DNA from 4 places in the Bradyrhizobium sp. CB3481 genome. Region 1 is predicted to be linked to each of the others. Evidence: riboswitches for the same ligand, from Rfam matches in the RefSeq annotation. Region 1 holds a riboswitch; each other region holds the start of a gene.
The links. A riboswitch is a leader RNA that binds a small molecule or an ion and turns the genes downstream of it on or off. The one in region 1 is predicted to bind cobalamin.
Positions count from the first base shown of each region.

Region 2: linked by a shared signal. The riboswitch ahead of QA643_RS31095 (TonB-dependent receptor) and the one ahead of QA643_RS27400 (DUF1636 domain-containing protein) in region 1 are both predicted to bind cobalamin.
Region 3: linked by a shared signal. The riboswitch ahead of QA643_RS31150 (DUF1636 domain-containing protein) and the one ahead of QA643_RS27400 (DUF1636 domain-containing protein) in region 1 are both predicted to bind cobalamin.
Region 4: linked by a shared signal. The riboswitch ahead of QA643_RS02865 (TonB-dependent receptor) and the one ahead of QA643_RS27400 (DUF1636 domain-containing protein) in region 1 are both predicted to bind cobalamin.

Region 1 is NZ_CP121647.1:5,618,814-5,624,090, forward strand. It holds gene cobN (cobaltochelatase subunit CobN) at 1-1,730, opposite strand, end outside; gene cobW (cobalamin biosynthesis protein CobW) at 1,730-2,764, opposite strand; gene QA643_RS27400 (DUF1636 domain-containing protein) at 2,761-3,135, opposite strand; cobalamin riboswitch at 3,229-3,445, opposite strand; gene cobO (cob(I)yrinic acid a,c-diamide adenosyltransferase) at 3,485-4,138, shown strand; gene QA643_RS27410 (cobyric acid synthase) at 4,161-5,277, shown strand, end outside.
Region 2 is NZ_CP121647.1:6,407,645-6,412,921, forward strand. It holds gene QA643_RS31080 (sugar ABC transporter ATP-binding protein) at 1-427, opposite strand, end outside; gene QA643_RS31085 (sugar-binding protein) at 468-1,421, opposite strand; gene bluB (5,6-dimethylbenzimidazole synthase) at 1,826-2,479, opposite strand; cobalamin riboswitch at 2,631-2,827, shown strand; gene QA643_RS31095 (TonB-dependent receptor) at 2,859-4,928, shown strand; gene QA643_RS31100 (iron ABC transporter permease) at 4,922-5,277, shown strand, end outside.
Region 3 is NZ_CP121647.1:6,422,085-6,427,361, reverse strand. It holds gene QA643_RS31165 (protein tyrosine phosphatase) at 1-119, shown strand, start outside; gene QA643_RS31160 (adenosylcobinamide-GDP ribazoletransferase) at 109-873, opposite strand; gene cobT (nicotinate-nucleotide--dimethylbenzimidazole phosphoribosyltransferase) at 875-1,930, opposite strand; cobalamin riboswitch at 2,027-2,219, shown strand; gene QA643_RS31150 (DUF1636 domain-containing protein) at 2,329-2,781, shown strand; gene cobU (bifunctional adenosylcobinamide kinase/adenosylcobinamide-phosphate guanylyltransferase) at 2,778-3,302, shown strand; gene cobW (cobalamin biosynthesis protein CobW) at 3,316-4,329, shown strand; gene cobN (cobaltochelatase subunit CobN) at 4,348-5,277, shown strand, end outside.
Region 4 is NZ_CP121647.1:613,325-618,601, forward strand. It holds gene QA643_RS02865 (TonB-dependent receptor) at 1-1,782, opposite strand, end outside; cobalamin riboswitch at 1,895-2,093, opposite strand; gene QA643_RS02870 (iron ABC transporter permease) at 2,229-3,272, shown strand; gene QA643_RS02875 (ABC transporter ATP-binding protein) at 3,269-4,045, shown strand; gene QA643_RS02880 (MBL fold metallo-hydrolase) at 4,231-5,271, opposite strand.

The DNA of each region.
Region 1 (5,277 bases):
CGCCGCTTGGCCTGGGCTGCCTCACCGGGATCGTTGACGATAAAGGGATAGACCACCGGCACGTCGCCAATCAGTGCTTCCGGCCAGCAGGTAGCCGACAGCGCGACCGACTTGCCGGGCAGCCACTCCAGAGTTCCATGCGTGCCCATGTGGACGACCGCGTCGACCTCTTGCTGCCTCAGCCAGAGATAGAACGCGATATAGGCGTGGCGAGGCGTGTGCGAGAGATCGTGATACTCGGTGTCACGATTGGTGACATCCCCGCGTTCCGGCTGAACGGTGATAATCGCCTTCCCACGCTCGATCGCTGAGAAATGAAATTCGCCGTCACTGCAGGCGGGATCGTTCTCCGGCGCACCCCAGGCGCGCGCGAGATCATCCTGCAGCTGGTGCGGAAGTCTCGCCAGCTCCTCACCGTAATCAGCAACGCTAAAGGTCAATTTCTCCTGCAGGAGAGCGGCACTAAGCGCTTCTGTTGCCTTCACGTCAAAACCGGCATCGCCGAGATCGGACAATAGCGTTTCCACCGAACCAAGCGCGTCGAGCCCGACCGCATGCGCGATCTGGTGCGGACGACCCGGATAGTTCGAGAGCACAATCGCCAACCGCTTCGTGCATGCCGGCTTGTTCGCGAGCCTGTGCCAGGCCGCCACCCGATCTACCACAGCCCCGACACGTTCGTCGTCGGGCATGTGCACCAGGTGCGCGAATTGCAGATCAGGATCGCGTGCGCTCGGCGACTTGAAGCTGACCACGCCTGCCAGCAGCCGGCCGTCAACCTCCGGCAACACCACGTGCATCGCCAGATCGCCCGGCGAGAGACCGCGAAGCGATTGCGACCACTCATCGCGCCGGGCCGTCGACAATGCGACCTGGAACACCGGACAGGATGCTGCATCGAAAGGCGTCGTGCCGTCGTCGGTGACCGCAGAGAAGGCGGTTGCATTGACGATCACAGCAGGCGGGCATTGCTCGAATTGTCGTTTAAGCCAATTCGCCACACCGGCCGTTTTTAGAGAGGTGACGAACACGCCATACGCATCAAAACCCTTCTTCCGCAGGGCTGTGATCAGCGCGTCGACCGGAGCGGTATCGACTGCGGTGAGATAGGATCGATAGAAGGTGACGAGCGCACGCCGCCCCCGATCGGGGTTGTTTGGCAGCGCCACGATTGCACCACGATACGGATCGTAGAAACCGATCTCGGGAATTTCAACTTCGCCGGCGACAGGTCCCGCGTAGAGACCCGAGGCCAGCGCGAGTTGGGCGATTGCTGCCTGCGCCGCAACCGTTCCGCCCTTGTCGCACAACGCCTTCAGCCGTCCGAGCGTCGAGACGGGTAATGTCGAAAGCGCATCCAGCCGCGGATCGTGACGACCGTCCGCTGGGAGCACCGCAAGCGCGATGTCGTGGTCCTTCGCAAGTTGATGCAGGGCAGCCAGCCCATATGACCAGTAGGACTCGCCGCCGATCAAGCGCACCAAAATGCCGCGCGCATGCGACAGCGTCCGGTCGATATAGGTGTCGACCGACAGCGGATGAAGCAGCTCGGCAAGATTCGCGAGCCTCAACGGCGGCAGGCTACCACGGCCGCGACGCCAACCGGCGGCAAACGCGGCGAGATCGCTGTCTGAGAACGAGAGCACGACGAGGTCGGCCGGATCCTGCCCGAGATCCTTAGGGATCGCGGTCTCCGCAAGACCGCGGCTCTCGCGAAAGACGATGTGCATCAGATACCGAGTCCCGCCTTGATGGCCGCCTCATCGATATCGTCGCGTTCGCCGATCACAACCAGCTTCGACCGCCTTGGCCGCGTGCCCCAGGGCACGTCGAACTGATGCCCCACCCGCTCGCCGACCGATTGCAGCAGCAACCGCATCGGCTTGCCCGCGACCGCGATATATCCCTTGGCACGCAGGACGTTGTGCTCACGCGCAAGCCGCCGGATCGATTCGACCAGCGCATCCACGTCAGCAACTTCCGGGAGCTCGATGACTATCGAAGCAAAATCGTCGTGTTCGTGCTCTTCTTCGCCATCGTGATGAGAAGGTCGCGCAGCGAGATCGTCCTCAGCCGCCGCTTCGAGACCAAGGATCACACGCGTATCGACGGCACCGTTGACGACAGGCAGCATCGGCGCGCGACGCGGCGTTTCGGCAGCGATCGCCGCCCTGGCCGCTTCAAGTCCTTCCGCGCCGGCAAGGTCCGCCTTCGTGAGCAGAACGATATCCGCGCACGCGATCTGATCCTCGAACACTTCCGATAGCGGCGTCTCGTGATCGAGGTTTTGATCGGCCGAACGCTGCGCTTCCACTGCGGCAGGGTCGGGCGCAAAGCGGCCGGCCGCTACGGCCTCGGTATCCGCGAGCGCAATCACGCCGTCGACTGTGATTCGCGAGCGGATCTGCGGCCAGTCGAACGCCTTGAGCAGCGGCTTCGGCAAAGCCAGGCCCGATGTCTCGATCAGGATATGGTCAGGCCTCACGCGGCGCGAGAGTAGCTGTTCCATGGCCGGGATGAAGTCGTCGGCAACCGTGCAGCAGATGCAGCCATTGGCGAGCTCGACGATGTTTTCGGCAGGACAGCTGATCTCGGCGCAGGATTTCAGGATCTCACCGTCGACGCCCTCGCTGCCGAACTCGTTTACGAGCACCGCAAGCTTCTTGCCATTCGCATTGGTGATCAGGTGTTGGATCAGCGTCGTCTTGCCTGACCCGAGAAAGCCAGTGATGATGGTCACCGGAACCTTGGTGAGCGTATTCATTCGGCGGACTCCGGCAGGACGGCAATAGGTGGAATACGGGCAAGCGATTGCGTGCGGAAAATCTCCGGTCGGCTGCGCCATGGCACAATACCATCTGGCGCCGCCGCATAGGCCGCAGCCCCGGCGACCACATCGGGTGCGTTTGCATCGGACAAGCGACCGTACACATAGGACCAGCGCCGAAACCCGGAGAGTGCAATCGAGCAGCCTTGGCTGCAGGCCGATAGGCATTCGACCGGAGCGACGCTGACGCCCTCCGGCACGCCAGCCTCGAGGATGGCGCTGTGCAGACGCGCGCCCGGTGTGATTTCGCCTTTCCTTACGGCCTCGCCGGCACGGCAGGTGATGCAGACGTGAAGTGTGACGGTCATCGCCTCTTCTCAAGTATCTCTGGCGGAGGCGATGAGGTACGCGAACCAACGACGCACGGGTTCGCTCCCCGTCGCGGAACACCCCGTCCGCCGGTGGTCAATCGGTGCGCTGGCAGGTCTCCCGGCTTGCGGAGCAGGTTTTTCCTTCGATCTCCACCTTCCCAACCTTTAAAGGTCAGTGGCTATTGGAGATCTCTCCGGTCACGGTCGCGGGGGCGGCTGCGCTTCAGGCTCAAGCTTTGAGGCTGGAGCCCTATCGCATTCCCTCTTCGCCTGTCGTAGGACAGGAACCAACGCTACCCCACCATTTGCCCAAGCGTGCAACTTGTCAAGCCAAAGGGACGTGCAGATGACTTCCAGACCTGATGCTGCCGAGGACGAGACCGCGATCTCCGAATTCGCATTGGATGCACGCCATTCGGCGAAAATGGCGAAGAAGAAGGCCGCGCGCGACCGGATGATGGCCACCAAGAGTGGAGAGAAAGGACTCATCATCGTCCACACCGGGCCTGGCAAGGGAAAATCTTCCTCAGCTTACGGCATGATCTTGCGGTGCGTCGCGCATGGCTTTCCCTGCGCCATTGTGCAGTTCATCAAGGGTGCATGGGATACTGGCGAGCGCCGCCTGCTCACCGGGCATTTTGGCGAATTGTGCCAATTCCATGCAATGGGGGAAGGCTTTACCTGGGAAACGCAGGATCGCGCCCGCGACATTGCCGCTTCCCGCACCGCATGGGAAAAAGCCAAGCAGCTGATCGCTGATGAAAGCTTGCGCATGGTAGTTCTCGACGAGATCAACATTGCGCTTCGCTACGACTATCTGGAGATTGGGGAGATCGTTGAGTTCCTGAAGAATTCAAAGCCGCCAATGACGCATGTCGTCCTCACTGGACGCAATGCCAAGCAGGACTTGATCGACGTCGCCGACCTCGTCACGGAGATGACGCTCGTGAAGCATCCCTTCCGATCGGGCATCAAGGCCCAGCCTGGCGTTGAGTTCTGACCAGCAATCGGGATCCGATTCGATGGCGCGCGCATTGATGATCCAGGGAGCCGGTTCGGACGTGGGCAAGTCGCTCATCGTGGCCGGCCTTGCGCGCGCTGCGACCCGGCGCGGCAATCGGGTGCTGCCTTTCAAGCCGCAGAACATGTCGAACAATGCCGCGGTGACGATCGATGGCGGCGAGATTGGGCGCGCGCAGGCATTGCAGGCGCAAGCCGCAGGTGTCGAGCCGCATACAGATATGAATCCGGTCTTGCTGAAGCCGGAAACCGATGTCGGCGCCCAGATTATCGTGCACGGACGCCGCGTTGCGACGCTGCGCGCGCGTGCATACGCGGCGATGAAGCCATCGCTGATGGCGCCGGTTCTCGAGAGTTTCGCCCGTCTCAAGCATCGTGCCGATCTTGTTCTCGTCGAGGGCGCCGGCAGCCCCGCTGAAGTCAATCTGAGGAGCGCCGATATTGCCAATATGGGCTTTGCCCGCAAGGCCGACGTTCCCGTCGTCTTGGTCGGCGACATTGACCGCGGCGGTGTCATTGCGCAGCTCATCGGAATCAAGGCCGTGCTTGATTCCGAAGATGCGGCCATGATCCGCGGCTTCCTCATCAACAAGTTCCGCGGCGATCGATCACTTTTTGACGACGGCTACCGGCTGATCGAAGCCCGCACAACATGGCGGGGATGTGGGATCCTTCCCTACTTCGCCCGCGCGAGCGAACTTCCGGCCGAAGACGCGCTCGGCCTTACCGGCGCACGCAAGGTAGGCAAGTGCAAAATTGTCTTTCTCGCGCTGTCCCGGATCGCGAATTTTGACGACCTCGATCCACTGAAGCTGGAAACTGATGTCGATCTTGTGATGGTCCGGCCTGGAGAGGCAATCCCTGGCGATGCAAAGCTCGTGATCCTGCCGGGCTCGAAGTCGACACGCGGCGATCTCGCCTTCCTGCGAGCCCAAGGCTGGGACATCGATCTTCTTGCGCATCATCGTCGCGGCGGGCATGTGCTCGGCATTTGCGGCGGTTACCAGATGCTTGGACGCAGTGTGGCAGATCCGGAGGGAATCGAGGGACCTGCGGGAGAAACTCCCGGCCTCGGACTCCTCGACGTAAAAACGGTGATGACTGCACAAAAGACTCTAG
Region 2 (5,277 bases), 790 kb from region 1:
CGAGCGGCGCATCGGCCTCGAAATCGGCGCCGAGACGATCGAGCAGCGGCCGCACCTGCGCATGCAGCCGTCTGCGGTCGATGAGTTTCAATAGTCCGCCATGCACGGGCTCGCGGCCGATATAGACGTTACCCGCAACGTCCAGATTGTCGAAAAGATTGAGCTCCTGATGGACAAAGGCGATACCCGCCTTGATCGCGTCGGCCACCGTGAGCGACCGCCGCTCGACGCCTTCGAGCCGGATGACGCCACTATCCGGCTCGACCACGCCACCGAGCACGCGCATCAGCGTCGACTTGCCGGCGCCGTTCTCGCCGATCAGGGCAATCACCTCGCCGCGCGATACGGACAGGCCGACGTGGTCGAGCGCGACCACGCCGGGATAGCTCTTGCTGATATCGACCAGTTCGAGGAACGGCTCTGGCATTTGCGCTGACACCCCGCGAACGGCCTTGGCGCTCCCGCCCTTACTTACGAAGCATCTGCTTCATCTGCCCCATGAAGTCGTCGACGTTCGACTGCTCGATGACCTTGCCGGGCACGATGATGATGCCGTTCGCGGGAATGCCCGACTTGTCACCCTCGATGTATTTCGCCATCAGTTTCATGCCCTGATAGCCCCACTCGAACGGCTGCTGCACGACGGTGCCGACGATTTTGCCTTCCTTGACGCCGCCGAGCGTGATCGGATCTTCGTCAAAGCCGATGATCTTGATCTTGTCGAGCTTGCCCGCCTCCTTCAGCACTTCGTAGATGCGCGGCGTGTTGTAGGAATAGAAACCGACGAGACAGCTGACGTCGGGCATGGCGGCGAGAATGTCTTCTACATTGCGCTTGGCACGGGTCTGATCGATCTCGTCGCCGCGAACGTCGACCAGCTCGATCTTCGACCCCTTGATCGTCTCCTTGACGCCTTCGATGCGCTCACGTGCATTGTCGGCCCCAGGCAGCCCGACGAAGCCGACGCACTTGCCGCCATTCGGCAGAGCCTTCAGCATCAGCTTGCCCGCTTCCTTGCCGAGATCGGTGTTGGAAGAGCCGATATAGGCGACCCGTTTCGATTGCGGAGCGTCGCTGTCGGTCGTGAATAGCACGGTCTGGGAGGCGACCTTGTCGAGCTGCGCCGTCTGGTTCTTCGGATCCACCGAGCTGACCATGATGCCGGCTGCGCCCGCGGCCACGAGGTCTTCCATCACCCGTTGCTGCACGGCGGCTGCGGCCTGTTCAGGATATTTGAACTGAAGATCGTATTTGGGCAGTTCGCCCTGCGCCTTCTTCACGCCGGCCTCGGCGATCTTCCAAAAGTCGGACGCACCATTGACGACGAATGCCAAAACCTTCTTGTCCGCCGCGTTCGCCGAACCGAAACCAAGCGCTGCCGCAAAGGCGACCGAAAGACCCGCAACCAAGAGACGCTGCATTCCACCCTCCCTGTTTTCGTGTGGTCGGCCATCTAAGTGGGGCCAACTCTTCCTACTGTTGAGCGACCGCCCCATCTCCTGCCATCAGAGGCTGCGCTACAGACCGCATCGTCAGCTCGGATCGCGAGATAAATGAGGCACGCACCTCAGATACCAGACGCCCGCCATGCGTGCAACTGCAGGAATCCGCCCTTCTCGCCTGATGGTGGTGAGGACCCGCTGATTCAGGACCTGATCCGCTGCACGCTTACGCCAGCCTGGCAGGGGCGGTGTCGTTGATCGTGGCAGGGCCGCCGGCAACCTGCTTCATGGCCCTGAGGGCCAGCAGGCGGCAGTTTGAGGTGCGAAACTCATTCGAGTACAGTCGGACCGCGGTGCGCAACTGGTCGCATGCATAGAAGCGATCATCGCCGAAAAATGAAATCGCCCGCAGGCCGACGCCCTTCCCAGCCGACACGTTCAAGTTCCGGACGATCGTCGTCAGCCTGCGGATAGCCGAGACAGAAATATCCAATCAGGCGCCAGTCCTTCGGCACATCCAGTATCCCGGCGATTGTGAGGCGATCGAGGATCGATACCCACCCCATGCCGATGCCCTCGGCACGGGATGCAAGCCAGATTGAAAAGACTGCAGTCACGACGGAATAGTCTGCCATCTCGGGCATCGTGCGCCGGCCAAGACCGTGGCCGAGGCCTGTCGAACGATCGGCAAACACCGCCAGATGACATGGCGCCTCGCGCAATCCGGCCAGTTTCAACGCGGCGTACCGAATGGATAAATCGCCAGAATACGCTTTGAGCGCATCGCGGTTGCAGGACTCGAAATTTTCAATCACCTTCTGCCGGCGGCCGGGGTCGTCCACCACCACGAAACGCCAGGGCTGACACAGCCCGACCGACGGCGCCTGACAGCCGATTTCGATCAATCGCTCCAGCAGGCCGGGCGGCAGAGGATCGCTGCGAAACCGGCGCACGTCGCGGCGCCAGCCAAACAGATCGTATAGGCGGGCGCGGAAAGCCTGGTCGAAGTGCGGCGCGGCTGGCGGATCGATGGTCATGACCTTTGCCTATGCTTCGCGGGAATTTCCCGGTCTGGAGCGAGAATCGCGTGAGAACCGCGGAATTCAAAGCCCTTGCACGCCATGACCGTCAACAGGAATAGACGCCGCCGCCTGTTCAGACGTGTTTGAAGTGCGCGCGCTATTGTGCTTATTTGGATTCGTCATCGGTGCCTTCGAAAGAAGGTGAAACGGGAATGCGGTGCGGGGCAATTGCCCCTACTCCGCAGCTGCCCCCGCAACTGTAAGCGGCATTCGCGATCCAAACGGCCACTGGGCTTCAAGCCTGGGAAGGCGGATCGCAGACCACCGCGAGCCAGGAGACCGGCCGCTGACGAGAAATCAACTCGTTCGACGGTGGGTCGACGGAAGGGGCATTATGAATTTGCTAGGATATGCTGCCGGCTCGGCGGCCATTGTTGCGTTGGCTTGTTGTCACAGCGCTGCGTACGCGCAGTCGAACTCGGATCAACTACCGCCGGTGGTGATCAATCCGGACACTCCGCCAAAACCGGCCCGTACAACTCCCAAAGATCGAGATCGAAGCAGGGTCGGCCCGGTGCGGCCGGCTGCGAATAACGTTCCCGCCCAGCCCGCGGAGGTGGTGGTAACGGCCGACAGGGAGCCCGAGCCCATCAGCCGCACCGGCAGCTCGATCAGCGTCGTCAAGGGCGAGACGCTGGCAACCAGCAATCCCGGCTCGCTGGTCGACGCACTTAGAACCGTTCCCGGCCTCGATATCTCTGAGAGTGGCGGTCCGGGTTCGACCGCGAACATCCGGCTGCGCGGCGCCAATACCGGCCAGACGCTGGTGATGATCGACGGCATCCGGATCAACGACCCGACCGCCGCGAGCGGCGATTTCGATTTCGCGATGTTTGCCCCAAGCGCCATCGAGCGGATCGAGGTGCTGAAAGGCCCGCAAAGCGCGCTCTATGGTTCGGACGCGATGGGCGGTGTCGTCAACATCATCACCAAGAAGGGTACGGGCCCGGCGCAATTCAATGTCCGCACCGAAGGCGGAAGCTACGGCACGGTCTCGACAACCGGATCGATGATCGGATCGCAAGGACCGTGGTCCTATGCGTTCACCGGCGGCGGCCAGAGCAGCGAAGGCTTTTCGCGGTACGGCTATCGCATTCCCGCTATTGAAGCGAAAAATCGCAATCTTGAACCGGATGGTTTCAGTCGATTGGGAGGTTCCGCACGGGTTGGCTACGATGCCGACGGCGTGCGGGTTGAGACCGGCATATTGTCGACGCTCACCCGGTCGAACTATGACGCGTCGGGTGCGGATGCTCCTTTCTTCAAGGCGCGGCGCCTGCTCGATCAGGTGTGGGCGAAAGCTTCCGTGGATACGCTCGACGGCAGGTGGACACACAGTCTCAATACATTTGAGACCCAGGCCGTCCGTTCCTTCAGTGAACTGTCCTATCCCCTGGTCAAGTCTTCGACCATCACGGACTATACCGGAAACAGCATGGGGGCCGAATATCAATCGACCCTGCGCATGGGTACGTTCGGTTCGCTGATCTATGGCGCGAAAACGCAGCACGAGACCGCGGATATTTTCCAAACCAGTTTCGTGCCGAAATTTGCCGCCTATGTGCCTCAAGTGCGCGGCAAGCAGGACACCAACTCCCTGTTCGGGCTGTGGCAACTGCCGATCGGAGAACGTCTGACGATCACCCTGGGGGGCCGCGTCGATGACGTGGTGGGCGTCTCCCGGTTCGAGACCTGGCGGGCTACCGCAGCATATGCGATCTCTGAAACCGGCACCAAATTGCACGCGAGCGCGGGAACGGGCGCGAAAGCTCCCACCTTGTTTCAGCTCTACTCTAGCAACCGCGGGGCATCGCTTGCCCCGGAGGAGAGCTTTGGATACGACGCCGGCATCGACCAAAGTCTGTTCAATGGCCGCGTAGCTGTTTCGCTCACTGGCTTCGCGAACAAATTCACCAACCTCATTGATTTTGTGAGCGCCGGTTCCGGCGTCTCCTGTCCCGTGTTGAATGCGTCGGGATGCTATTTCAATGTCTCACGGGCCGAGACTAATGGTCTGGAAGTCGGATCCAACATCGATCTTCTGCCCGGCTACGTGAAATTCAATGCGGCCTACACCTATCTGCACGCGGTCGATCTCGCGACCGGGCTGGTGCTGGCGCGGCGGCCGAAGAATCTGGCGCGATTTGCGCTCACCATCACGCCTACCGACAGATGGCTGATCGAACCCCGTGTACTCACCGTTTCCAAGCGCTTCAGCAGCGCCGGCCAGACCAACCGGGTCGATGCCTATACAAGGGTCGATCTCTATACCGAGTACAAGATCGATAAGAACTGGAAGGTGTTCGCGCGCGGCGAGAATATCCTGAACGAACACTATCAGGAGGTTTTCAACTTCGGTACCACCGGTCCGGCGGCGTATGCGGGGTTTAGCGCCACATGGTGAGCGCCGATCCCGCAAGACGACAGGTGATCGCAACCGCCGGGCTTGCTGCGCTGGTGGGACTGCTGGCACTTGGCTCGCTCGGCATTGGACCCGTGCGGCTGTTGCCGCTCACCGTGCTCGACGCCCTGCTCGGCGGCGGAACCGACGTCCAGCTGATTATCGTCGCGGAAATTCGGCTTCCGCGAACGATTCTGGGACTGGCAATCGGCGCGATACTCGGCCTGTCCGGCGCTGCGCTGCAGGGCCTGCTGCGCAATCCGCTGGCCTCGCCTTCCCTGTTCGGCGCGCCGCAATCGGCCGCGTTCGGAGCCGTGCTGATGATTGCGCTCGGCTTAGCCGACGTCCGGTC
Region 3 (5,277 bases), 800 kb from region 1:
CCGATGATTTGCTCGGACGTGGGGGCCGGATGGCGGAGGCGATCGATCGGATCGGCCGCGGTGCCGACGCATTCGAAGGCGAACCTTATCAGCTGCCGTTGTCGTGGCCTATCGGATGACGGCGGCGACGCCGAGCAGGAACCCGATCTCGAACACCTGCTCGATGGCGCCGAGCACGTCGCCGGTATATCCGCCGATCAGCCGGCGCGACCATATCGCGAGGGCTGCGGCCAGCGCGGCGCCGAGCAGCGCTCCTGCGAGCACCGAAGAGGCGGACATGAACGCCAGCGGCAGCACCGCAATGGCGACGGTGATCAGGGCAAACTGTATTTCCTGAGCGCGAACGGGCACCTCGGAATAATTGACCTTCATTGCCGTGGTATCGCCCGTGTAGTTCATGGCGTTGATGACAAAGCCCGGCGTGGCGCGCGCTGCGGCGTGGCTTGCGACCAGTGCGAAGGCGCCTGCCCATAGCGGCAGCTGCGTCAGCGCCGCGATGCGCAAGGCGACGCCGAAACCCAGCGCCAGCGCGCCGTAGGTTCCGATTCGGCTGTCCTTCATGATCTCCAGCCGTCGTTCGACGGTCCAGCCGCCGCCGAAGGCATCGACGGTGTCGGCCAGGCCGTCCTCGTGCAGCGCACCTGTGGTGATGGCGCCTGCGATGATCGCGAGCAGCGCCGCAACAAGCGGCCCCCAGATTTGTCCGGCAAGCAGCAGCACGACCGCCGAGCTGGCGCCGATGCCGATTCCCACCAGCGGAAAATATTTTAGGGATCGGGCCAGCCAGTCCGGCTGTGGCGCGGCTTTTGTCGGCGGCGTGGGCAGGATGGTGAGAAACCGCACGGCATCGAATAAGCGCTCGGTCTCGTTCATGTCAGATATTCCCGGCCAGAACGTCGCTGAGGTCGGCGACGTCGGTCACGAGCCGCGCGGCCGCGCGCAGCAGCGGCACGGCGAGGAGGGCGCCGGTGCCTTCACCGAGCCGCAGCCCGAGATCGAGCAATGGCTTCGCGCCGAACGCGGCGAGCACGATGTCGTGGCCCTTTTCGGCGGAGCGGTGCGCGAGCACGCAATAATCGCGAGCATCTGGACAGAGGCGGATCGCCACCAGCGCAGCCGCACTGGAGATAAAGCCGTCGATGACGACCGGGCGCCGCTTTGAGGCCGCCCCCAGCACCGCGCCGGCCATCATCGCAATTTCGAGCCCGCCGAACTCGCGAAGGACGTCCAGGGGAGAGCTGGCGTTGCTGCGCGCCGCGGCTTTGGCGATGGCGGCATGCTTGCGCGCCATGCCCGGATCATCCTGCCCGGCGCCGATCCCAATACATTCGTCAAGCGGCGCCGGTGCCAGGCGATGCACCAGCAGGGCAGAGGAGGCGGTGTTGCCGATGCCCATTTCGCCGAGCGCGATGATATCGGCGCCCGCCGCAATCTCGGCAATCGCGAGCGCACAGCCTTTGGCTAGCGCATCCCGGGCCTGTTGCATCGTCATCGCCGGCTCGCGTGCGGCGTTGGCGGTGCCCATCCGGACCTTGGCGCCGATCAAATCGGGATGCGCGGGCAGTTCGGCGGCCACCCCGGCGTCCACGACGCGAATCTCGACATCGGCTGCGGCGGCAAACGCATTGGCGCTGGCGCGGCCTGCCAAATAGGTCTTCACCATCGCGACCGTCACGGCCGACGGATATTGCGACACGCCTTCCTCGGTGAGGCCATGGTCGCCGGCGAACACCAGCAGCACGGCTTTGTCGGCCTTGGGGGGCGCCGGATGCGCGATCATGCCAAGCTGGACAGCGAGGTCCTCGATGCGTCCGAGCGAACCCGGAGGCTTGGCCTTCCCGTCGATTCGCGCGCGCATCGTTGCCTCCAACTCCTGATTGAGCGGGGGAACGAGCGGCGGTTGCCAAAGCGGTCGGGATTCAGTCGTCATGGGGTTCCTTTGCGGGGCCTACCTGACCCAACAGCCCGTGTCAGGTCAATCCGACCAGACCCAAGGCCACACCGGTTGACCCCAGCTACTGCGGCGGCTAGCGTCATCGGCGATGGTCCTCCCGCGAGGGAGGTGAAAAGGGAAGCCGGTGCGAGTTCTCTCAATGCCGGCGCTGCCCCCGCAACTGTAAGCGACGAGCCCCGAGCCGATGCCACTGGGTAATCCCGGGAAGGCGGCTGATGGCAACGACCCGCGAGCCAGGAGACCTGCCATCACGAACTGTGCTTTGGAGGCGTCGTCGGGGCGGGGTGCACCGGACGGGAGCGAGCCTGACGGCGACGAGCCGTCGGCGCGACCCAACAAAGCTCGTGGCCCAACGGCCGTGATGTGAGCCTGTGATGGATCGCGAGAAGGCTGAGCAAAATCCCGCTGATTTGGCGTTGGCTGAAGCTGCGCGTGTCAATGCGCCGAACGGCCCCACATTCGTAAGCGTGTGCATCACCTGCAAGACCGCCGATGGCGGTGCGGTGGTCGGCCCTGACATGTTTGAAGCGGTCAAGGCCGCGATCGGTTCGTCCGATCACGTTCAGGTGCGGCCGGTGCAATGCCTTAGCGTCTGCAAGCGGCCCGCAACCGTCGCGGTGTCAAGCGCGGATGGTTACACTTTTTTGTTCGGCGACCTGCAGACCGAGAGCGGCACCGCGGCGCTGGTAGCGTTCGTCGAGTCGTACCGGACGTCCGATTACGGCCTGGTGCCGTGGCGCGAACGTGCCGAGGTGCTGCGCAAGGGCATGGTGGCGCGAGTGCCGCCGATGCGCTGGTCGCCCGACGATGGCAGCGCACCGAAATGACAGTTCTTGCCACCACACTTGTGCTGGGCGGCGCGCGCTCCGGCAAATCCGCCTTTGCCGAGCGATTGATCGGCGACAGCGGACTCGCGCGGGTCTATCTGGCTACTGCGACTGCTGATGATGACGAGATGCGCTCGCGCATCGCCCATCATCGTCAGCGGCGGGGCGACGGTTGGATCACTGTCGAGGAGCCGCTGGCGCTGGTCGATGCACTGACCCGGGAGGCCACCCATGGCCGTGCCGTGCTGGTGGACTGCCTGACCTTGTGGCTGTCAAACCTGATGTTCGCCGAGCGCGATGTCGAAGTGGAAGCGCGCCGGCTCACGCGATTTCTCGGAGTGGCCCAATATCCCGTCGTTCTGGTCTCGAACGAGGTCGGCCTCGGTCTCGTGCCCGAGACGCCGCTCGGCCGCAGCTTTCGCGACGCCCAGGGCCGCCTCAACCAGATCGTCGCCGCCACCGTTCCCAATGTTGTGTTTGTCGCTGCCGGGCTTCCGCTCTGGCTGAAGCGGTCGCCTTAAGGAGAATATTGCAATGTCCCGTGTCCCCGTCACCGTGCTCACCGGCTTTCTCGGCGCCGGCAAGACCACGCTGCTGCGTTCGCTGCTGACGCAGGCCGATGGCCGCCGCATCGCCGTGATCGTCAATGAATTCGGCGACGCCGGATTTGACGGCGGACTTGTTGAGGAGTGCGCCGCAAAGGCCTGCGCGCCCGGTGATATCGTCGAACTCACCAACGGCTGTATCTGCTGCACGGTGGCCGATGATTTCATCCCGACCATGGACAAATTGCTGGCGCGCGACCGGCCGCTGGATGCTATCGTCATCGAGACCTCGGGCCTGGCCTTGCCGCAACCGCTATTGAAGGCGTTCGACTGGCCCGCCGTGCGCACCCGTGCCACGGTCGACGGCGTGGTCACGGTGGTCGACGCGCTGGCGCTGTCGGAAGGCCGCGTCACCATCGATGAGGATGCTGTTGCCGCGCAACGGGCCGCCGATGATTCCCTCGATCACGATGATCCGATCGAGGAGGTGTTCGAGGATCAGCTTGCCTGCGCTGATCTCGTGGTGCTTTCCAAGAGCGATCTGGTTTCACCGGCGGCGTTGGCTGAAATCGAGGCGCGTCTCAAGGCCGTGCTGCGACCCGGCGTCAACATGGTGCGTTCCAAGGGCGACCTGGCGGCGCCGGTTTTGATCGGCCTGAACGCCGCCGCGGAAGACGACATGGCAGCGCGCGCCGGCCATCACGGCGAGGAGGAGGAGCACGACCACGACGATTTCGACAGCATCGTCGTGATGCCGCCCGCGGCAGCCAGCGTCGATGCCATGCGCGCGCGCGTCACTAGCGCCCTGAATCTCACTGGCGTGTTGCGCGTCAAAGGGCACGCCCGCATCCACGACAAGTCAGCACCGATCGTGGTGCAGGGCGTGGGCGGGCGGGTTGATCTCGCATTCGCGCGTCCCGACGCGAAGCAGGCCGAGCATCTGGTGGTGATCGGCCTGAAGGGTTTTGATAGCGATGCGGTTCGCCGGGCTCTGCAGGGGTAGCAAAGGACTTGCACGCGGATGCACCTGAAGCTCGACACCGGCGGCAGTATCGATGATGGCGACGTCGCCCGCGATCTCGGGCAGGAGCCTGCCGATATCGTCGTGCTGTCGGCGGCCGATAGCGACCTCGCCGCCTTCGGTGCGGCCCATGCGACGCTGGCCGGCAGCTTTCCGAGCGTGCGGCTGACCAACCTGCTGGCGCTCGGGCATCCGGCTTCCGTCGATCTCTATGTCGAGCGCACGCTGTGCAGGGCCAGGATCGTGGTGCTCAGAATGCTTGGTGGTGAAAGCTACTGGCCGCACGGTGTCGAGAGCCTGCGTGCCGACGCGCTGCGTCGCGGCGCGCTGTTCGCATGCATACCCGGCGAGATGGACTGGAACGCCGCCCTTGCGGCGCGCGGCACGCTCGGCCGTGATGAAACCCACGCGCTCTGGCGCTATTGCAGCGAAGGCGGCGTCGAGAATGCAGAACTCGCGCTGCGTTTCGCTGCGCATTTGATCGGACACGGCGAGGCACCGCCGCCGGCGAGGCCGATGCCGTCGGCCGGCTTCTGGCGCGGTGAACCTGATAACGATGCACGGCCCAATGCCGTTGTCATCTTCTACCGCGCGCTGGTCGCGGGTGGCGATACCGCCGGGATCGATGCGTTGCGGGCGGCGCTTCTGGCGAGAGGTCTCAATGCAGTCTGCCTGTTCGTCACCAGCCTGAAGGATCAACGGTCGGCGGCGTTCCTGCGTGCGGCGCTGTCGGCGTATCCGCCCGATATCATCGTCAACGCCACCGCATTTGCCACGGCAACCGCTGACGATGATGCGGGCATCCTTGCGACATCCGACTGCCCGGTTCTGCAGGTGGCGCAGGCCGGCATATCCCGCGCGAATTGGGAAGGCTCGTCACGCGGACTTAATCCGCGCGATCTCGCCATGCATGTGGTGCTGCCGGAAGTC
Region 4 (5,277 bases), 3.0 Mb from region 1:
ATGGATCTCATTCTCGAGATCCATGTTGTAGATGCCCGACTGCATCTGAAAGCCACCGCTCTTGATGCGGAATCCGCCCTCGATGTCGTGCGAGGTCTGGGTCTTCAACTGGAAAGTCCCTGGAACGAAGAAGGGGCCGTTGGAGACACGCTCGTCGACGGTTGGGGTGCGGAATGCGCGCGCGGCGCGGCCGAATACCGAGAACACGCTATTGAAGCGGTGCTCGAGGCCGGCATGCAGCGCGTATTGTGTTTCGTTGCTGTCGAGCGGAGAGGCCGCGGGGCTGCAATTGAAGAACATGGCGCAACCGGGCGCATTGGGATCGAACCGATCGCGGGCACTCAGGCTGGTGTTTTGAATCCTGGCGCCATAGGAGAAATCGGTCGTTGGCAACAGGCCGATCGTTTGCTGCCAGTAGCCGGCCAGCGTCTGTTGCGACAGGTCGTAGATGTGGGTGGGCGCCAGGCCTTTGAACGCTCCACGGTCCTGATTGAATGTCGCATCGTAATAATCGATGCCGGTCAGTATCTGCGAGGGAATTCCGAAGATCGAATTTTTGACGCTCAATCGCGGCGTGATCGACCAGGTCAGCAACGCTGCGTCGTTATAGGTGGAGGAGAAGCTCGGAAGTGGCGAGGCAAATGGCACCGCGCCGAAGAAACCGCTTTGCGTATCCTTCTTCCGGAAGCCGCCGTCGACGATCAGGTCGACGCCGTTCATGATTGTCTTGGTAAAGCCGGTGGTGGCGCTGGCGCCCTGCTGGTTGCCGTAGTCGAACGGCGTATTGGTGCCCCTGCGGTCAGTCACGAGTTGATTGAGTCCGATTGAGGGATCGACGGTGCGTCCGCCCGGGAATCCGAGCTTCTGGTCGTCACCGGTTACCGTAAGGAAGGCCTTGAGGTCCGGTGTGCTGTAGTTGAGATTGCCTACCCCGTTGCGCTGGTCGAGCGCGTTGTTGACCCGGTAACCATCAGACTTGATGGCGTTGCCATAGAAGGACGTCGACCAAGGTCCGTAATTGGTCGCGGCTGAGATATTCGCAAGCCGCTGGTTGAAGGAGCCGACACCGGCCTCTGCGCGCATCGCGACGGGTGGGCCGCCAACGCCATCCTTCAAGACGATATTGACGACGCCGCCGACCGCATTGTCGCCGTAGAGCACCGCACCGCTGTTGCCGCGGGTGATTTCGATCCGCTCGATCGACTGGAGCGGGATGGTCGAGAGATCGACGCCGGCCATGTCGATATCATTGAGCCGGCGACCATTGATAAGGACCAGGGTGTTGGCAGTGGCAAACGCGCCGAAGCCGCGGAGATCGACCGACGTCTTGGCGCCGTTGACGCCGCCATAGAGCGATTGCAACTGCACGCCCGGCTGTTGCGCAATGATCTCGGATAGCGTCTGCGCCGGCGAATGCGAGATCTCGGCTGCCGTGATCACCGTCGCCGACGCGCCGACGATGCCGGAGAACTGCCGGCCGCCGCTGCCGCCCGCGCCTTGCGAAGCGCTTTGCGACGAGGCATCCGAGCCGGGCCCTGATGCGGGCCGCGCGCCGGTCGATGGCGCAGCGGCCGGCACGACGCGGCGCGAGGTCGATGGTTCATCGTAGGTCGGTTTCGCGCGGGTCCGGTTCGGGTCGGTGGGCGAGGTTATCTCAATCGGCGGCAATGGCTCGGATGGCGTCTGCGCGGCTGCGCCGGAAATGCCGAGCGATACGATCGGCACCAGGAAACTGGAGGCGAGCCAGAAGCGGCGTTGCCGCATGGGGGTGGTTGAAGACATGGTCGAGACCTCGGTATGACGTCAGTGGCACGTCACAGCGAACCAAGTCTCACCATGTGCTCTCAGCAGCTCAGGTGAAGCTAATGCCTGTACTCCCCGACCGACATCTTCGCGTGTGACCACGGCTGACGGCAGGTCTCCTGGCTCGCGGGTCGTTACCCCATCGTCGCCTTCCCAGGACCGAGATGCCCAGTGGCCTATGACGAAGGATTCGCCGCTTACAGTTGCGGGGGCAGCCGCGGAATTGGGGATTTCCCCGCACCGCATTCCCTTTTGATCCCCAAACGGGAACCGTCGGGAACTATGGTAGAAGTTTGTCAAATAGCGAGTCAATCCGCCGGAGGCGCTCTCGCAATCCTCACTGGACAAGTGCGCTATTTTTGTCGCATGCGCGGCGCCTGCCGGGCGCCTGTACCTCAGCGCGCAAAACTGCTTTAGGACGATCGATGAGTGTCGAGGCCGTAACCCTGACCAACGCGGACGCCGCGCGCCGGCGTATCGGCGCGACCTTCGCGTTATCAGCGCTCGTTGTGCTGCTGATGCTGATCTCGCTCGCTATCGGGCCGGTCCGGCTGACGCCACCAGCGGTCGCGGAGGCGTTGTTCGGCGGCGGCAGCGACGTATCGCAGGTCATTGTGCGGGAAATCCGCCTGCCGCGGACGCTGCTGGCGCTGGCGATCGGCGCCATTCTCGGATTATCGGGCGCATCGCTGCAGGGCCTGTTGCGCAATCCGCTGGCGTCGCCCTCGCTGTTCGGCGCGCCGCAATCGGCCGCGTTCGGCGCGGTGCTGGTAATCGCACTGGGCCTTGCCGATGTGCGCTCCTATGCGCTGCCGGTCGCGGCGATCATCGCCGCCTTCGGCTCGGTGTTCGTGCTGCTGTCGATCGCGGGGCGCAATGCCGGGTTATTGATCCTCATTCTGTCGGGACTTGCGATCTCGAGCTTTGCCGGAGCCGCGACGGCGCTGGTGATGAATCTCTCCAGCAATCCCTTCGTGGTGCTGGAGATCGCGTTCTGGCTGCTCGGATCGCTGGAGGACCGCAGCTTTCAGCACGTGATGCTGGCGTTTCCCTTCATCATATCAGGCGCGGCCATGCTGCTCAGCCAGCGCCATGCCTTTCGCGCGCTCAGTCTCGGCGAGGAGACCGCGCAAAGCCTCGGCGTCGATGTCGGCCGTCTGCGGCTACTAGTCATTTCGGGCGTCGCGCTCGGCGTCGGCGGGGCGGTCGCGGTCACCGGCACGATCGGCTTCATCGGCCTGGTCGCGCCGCATCTGATGCGGCCCGTGATCGGCCATGATCCGGGCCGGCTGCTCGTCCCGAGCGCGCTCGCCGGCTCCGCGCTATTGCTGGCAGCGGATATCGCGGTACGCATCATCCCCTCGACGTCGAACATCAAGGTCGGCGTGCTGACCTCGATCATCGGCGTGCCGTTCTTCCTCTATCTGATCATGCGCGAGCGCCGCGCGCTCGGCGGAGGTGTCGCATGAGCGAGCTGCTGACCGCAACCGGGCTCAATGTGCGGCTCGCCGGCCGTATCGTGCTGCAGGATGTCTCGCTGGCGCTGACGGCGGGCCATCTGGTGGCGCTGGTCGGTCCCAACGGCGCCGGCAAGACCACACTGCTGCGCGCGCTGGCGGGATTGATCCCGTCCGAGGGCGCGATCGAGATCGGGGGGCAGGCGCTGTCGTCGCTGCCGCTGCGCGAGCGCGCAAAGCGCTTCGGCTATCTGCCGCAGGGGCACATGGTGCACTGGCCGCTGCCGGCGCGCGATATCGTGGCGCTCGGCCGCTATCCGCACGGCGCGACCGATCCGGCGCGGCTGTCGCCTGCGGATGCCGAGGCGGTGCTGCGCGCGATGCAGGCGGTCGACGTAACGGAGTTCAGCGATCGCCGCGTCACCGAACTATCCGGCGGCGAGCGCAGCCGCGTCGCGCTGGCCCGTGCGCTGGCGGTGGAAGCGCCGGTGATCCTGGCCGACGAGCCGACCGCTTCGCTCGATCCGCGGCACCAGATCGACGTCATGCAGAATTTGCGCGCGACTGCCGACAAGGGCGTGCTGGTGATCGTGGTGACGCACGATCTCGGGCTTGCCGCGCGCTTTGCCGATCACGTGCTGGTGCTGCGCCAGGGCCGCCTGGTGTCGCAGGGCGCGCCGGCCGAGGCGCTCTCCGAACAGGTAATGGCAGATGTATTCCGGATCAGCGCCTATCGCGCGGAACACCAAAACGAAGCCGTGATCGTGCCCTGGGCCGACGTCTGATGCGACGGCGGCAGCGTTGAAAGTTGTGGGGGGCAGGAGCCGCAAATACCGCGTCGTCCCTGCGAAGGCAGGGACCCATAACTACAGGGCGTTGTAATTCAAGCTAGGCGTCAGCCACGGCATTCACTCATCGGCGCCACGGCGTATGGGTCCCTGCGTTCGCAGGGACGACGACATCATCTTGACTACCCCTGCACCACCGGCCCGCCGACCTTCTTCCACGCGTCGATACCGCCCTCGATATGCGCGGTATTGGCGAGCCCCGCATTCTTCGCGGCGGCTACCGCCATCGCCGAGCGCTCGCCGAAGGCGCAGAAGAACACCACGCGGCGGCCGGTCGCGGCGGCGACCTCGCGCAGCATGCCGCCGGGCTTCAGGCTCTCGGCGATGCCGGGATAGGGCGCGTGCAGCGCGCCCGAGATCGTGCCGTGCTTGGCGCGCTCGCCGGCCTCGCGCAGATCGACGAGCAGGATATCGGGCCTGCCGAGGCTGTTGATGGCGTCGCGCGCGGTGAGCGCCAGCCCCTGCTTGGCGAGATCCTCTTGGTGCAGGCCGACATGCATGTTGGCGGGCACCGCGACGTCCATCATCTTGGGATTCGGCAACTTCAGGTTCGCCATCAGCTCGATATATTCGTCGACGTTGCGCACCTGCAGCCGCGGATTGTAGCGCTTCTCCTCGCCGATGGTGGAAACCGTGTCACCCTTGTAGTCATGCGCGGGATACACCAGCGTTTCCTCCGGCAGCTTCAAGAGCCGGTTGAAGATCGACTCATATTGCGCGCGCGAAGAGCCGTTCTGGAAATCGGTGCGGCCGGTGCCGCGGATCAACAGCGTATCGCCGGTGAAGACGCGGTCGCCCATCAGATAGGAATAGGAATCGTCGGTGTGGCCGGGCGTGTACATGACGTCGAGGCTGACGCCCTCGATCGTCACCTTGTCGCCGTCGGACACCCGCATCGACACCACGTCGGCCTTGCTCTGCTCGCCCATGATGGTGATGCACTGCGTGCGGTCGCGCAGTTCGCCCAAACCCGTGACGTGGTCGGCATGCAGATGGGTGTCGACCGCCTTGACCAGCCGCAGATCGAGTTCGCGCAGCAGCTGGCAATAGCGGTCGGCCTTCTCCAGCACGGGATCGAGGATCAGCGCCTCACCGCCGGCGCGGCTTGCCAGCAGATAGCTGTAGGTGCCGGAAACGCTGTCGAAGAGTTGGCGAAAGATCATGGCTGT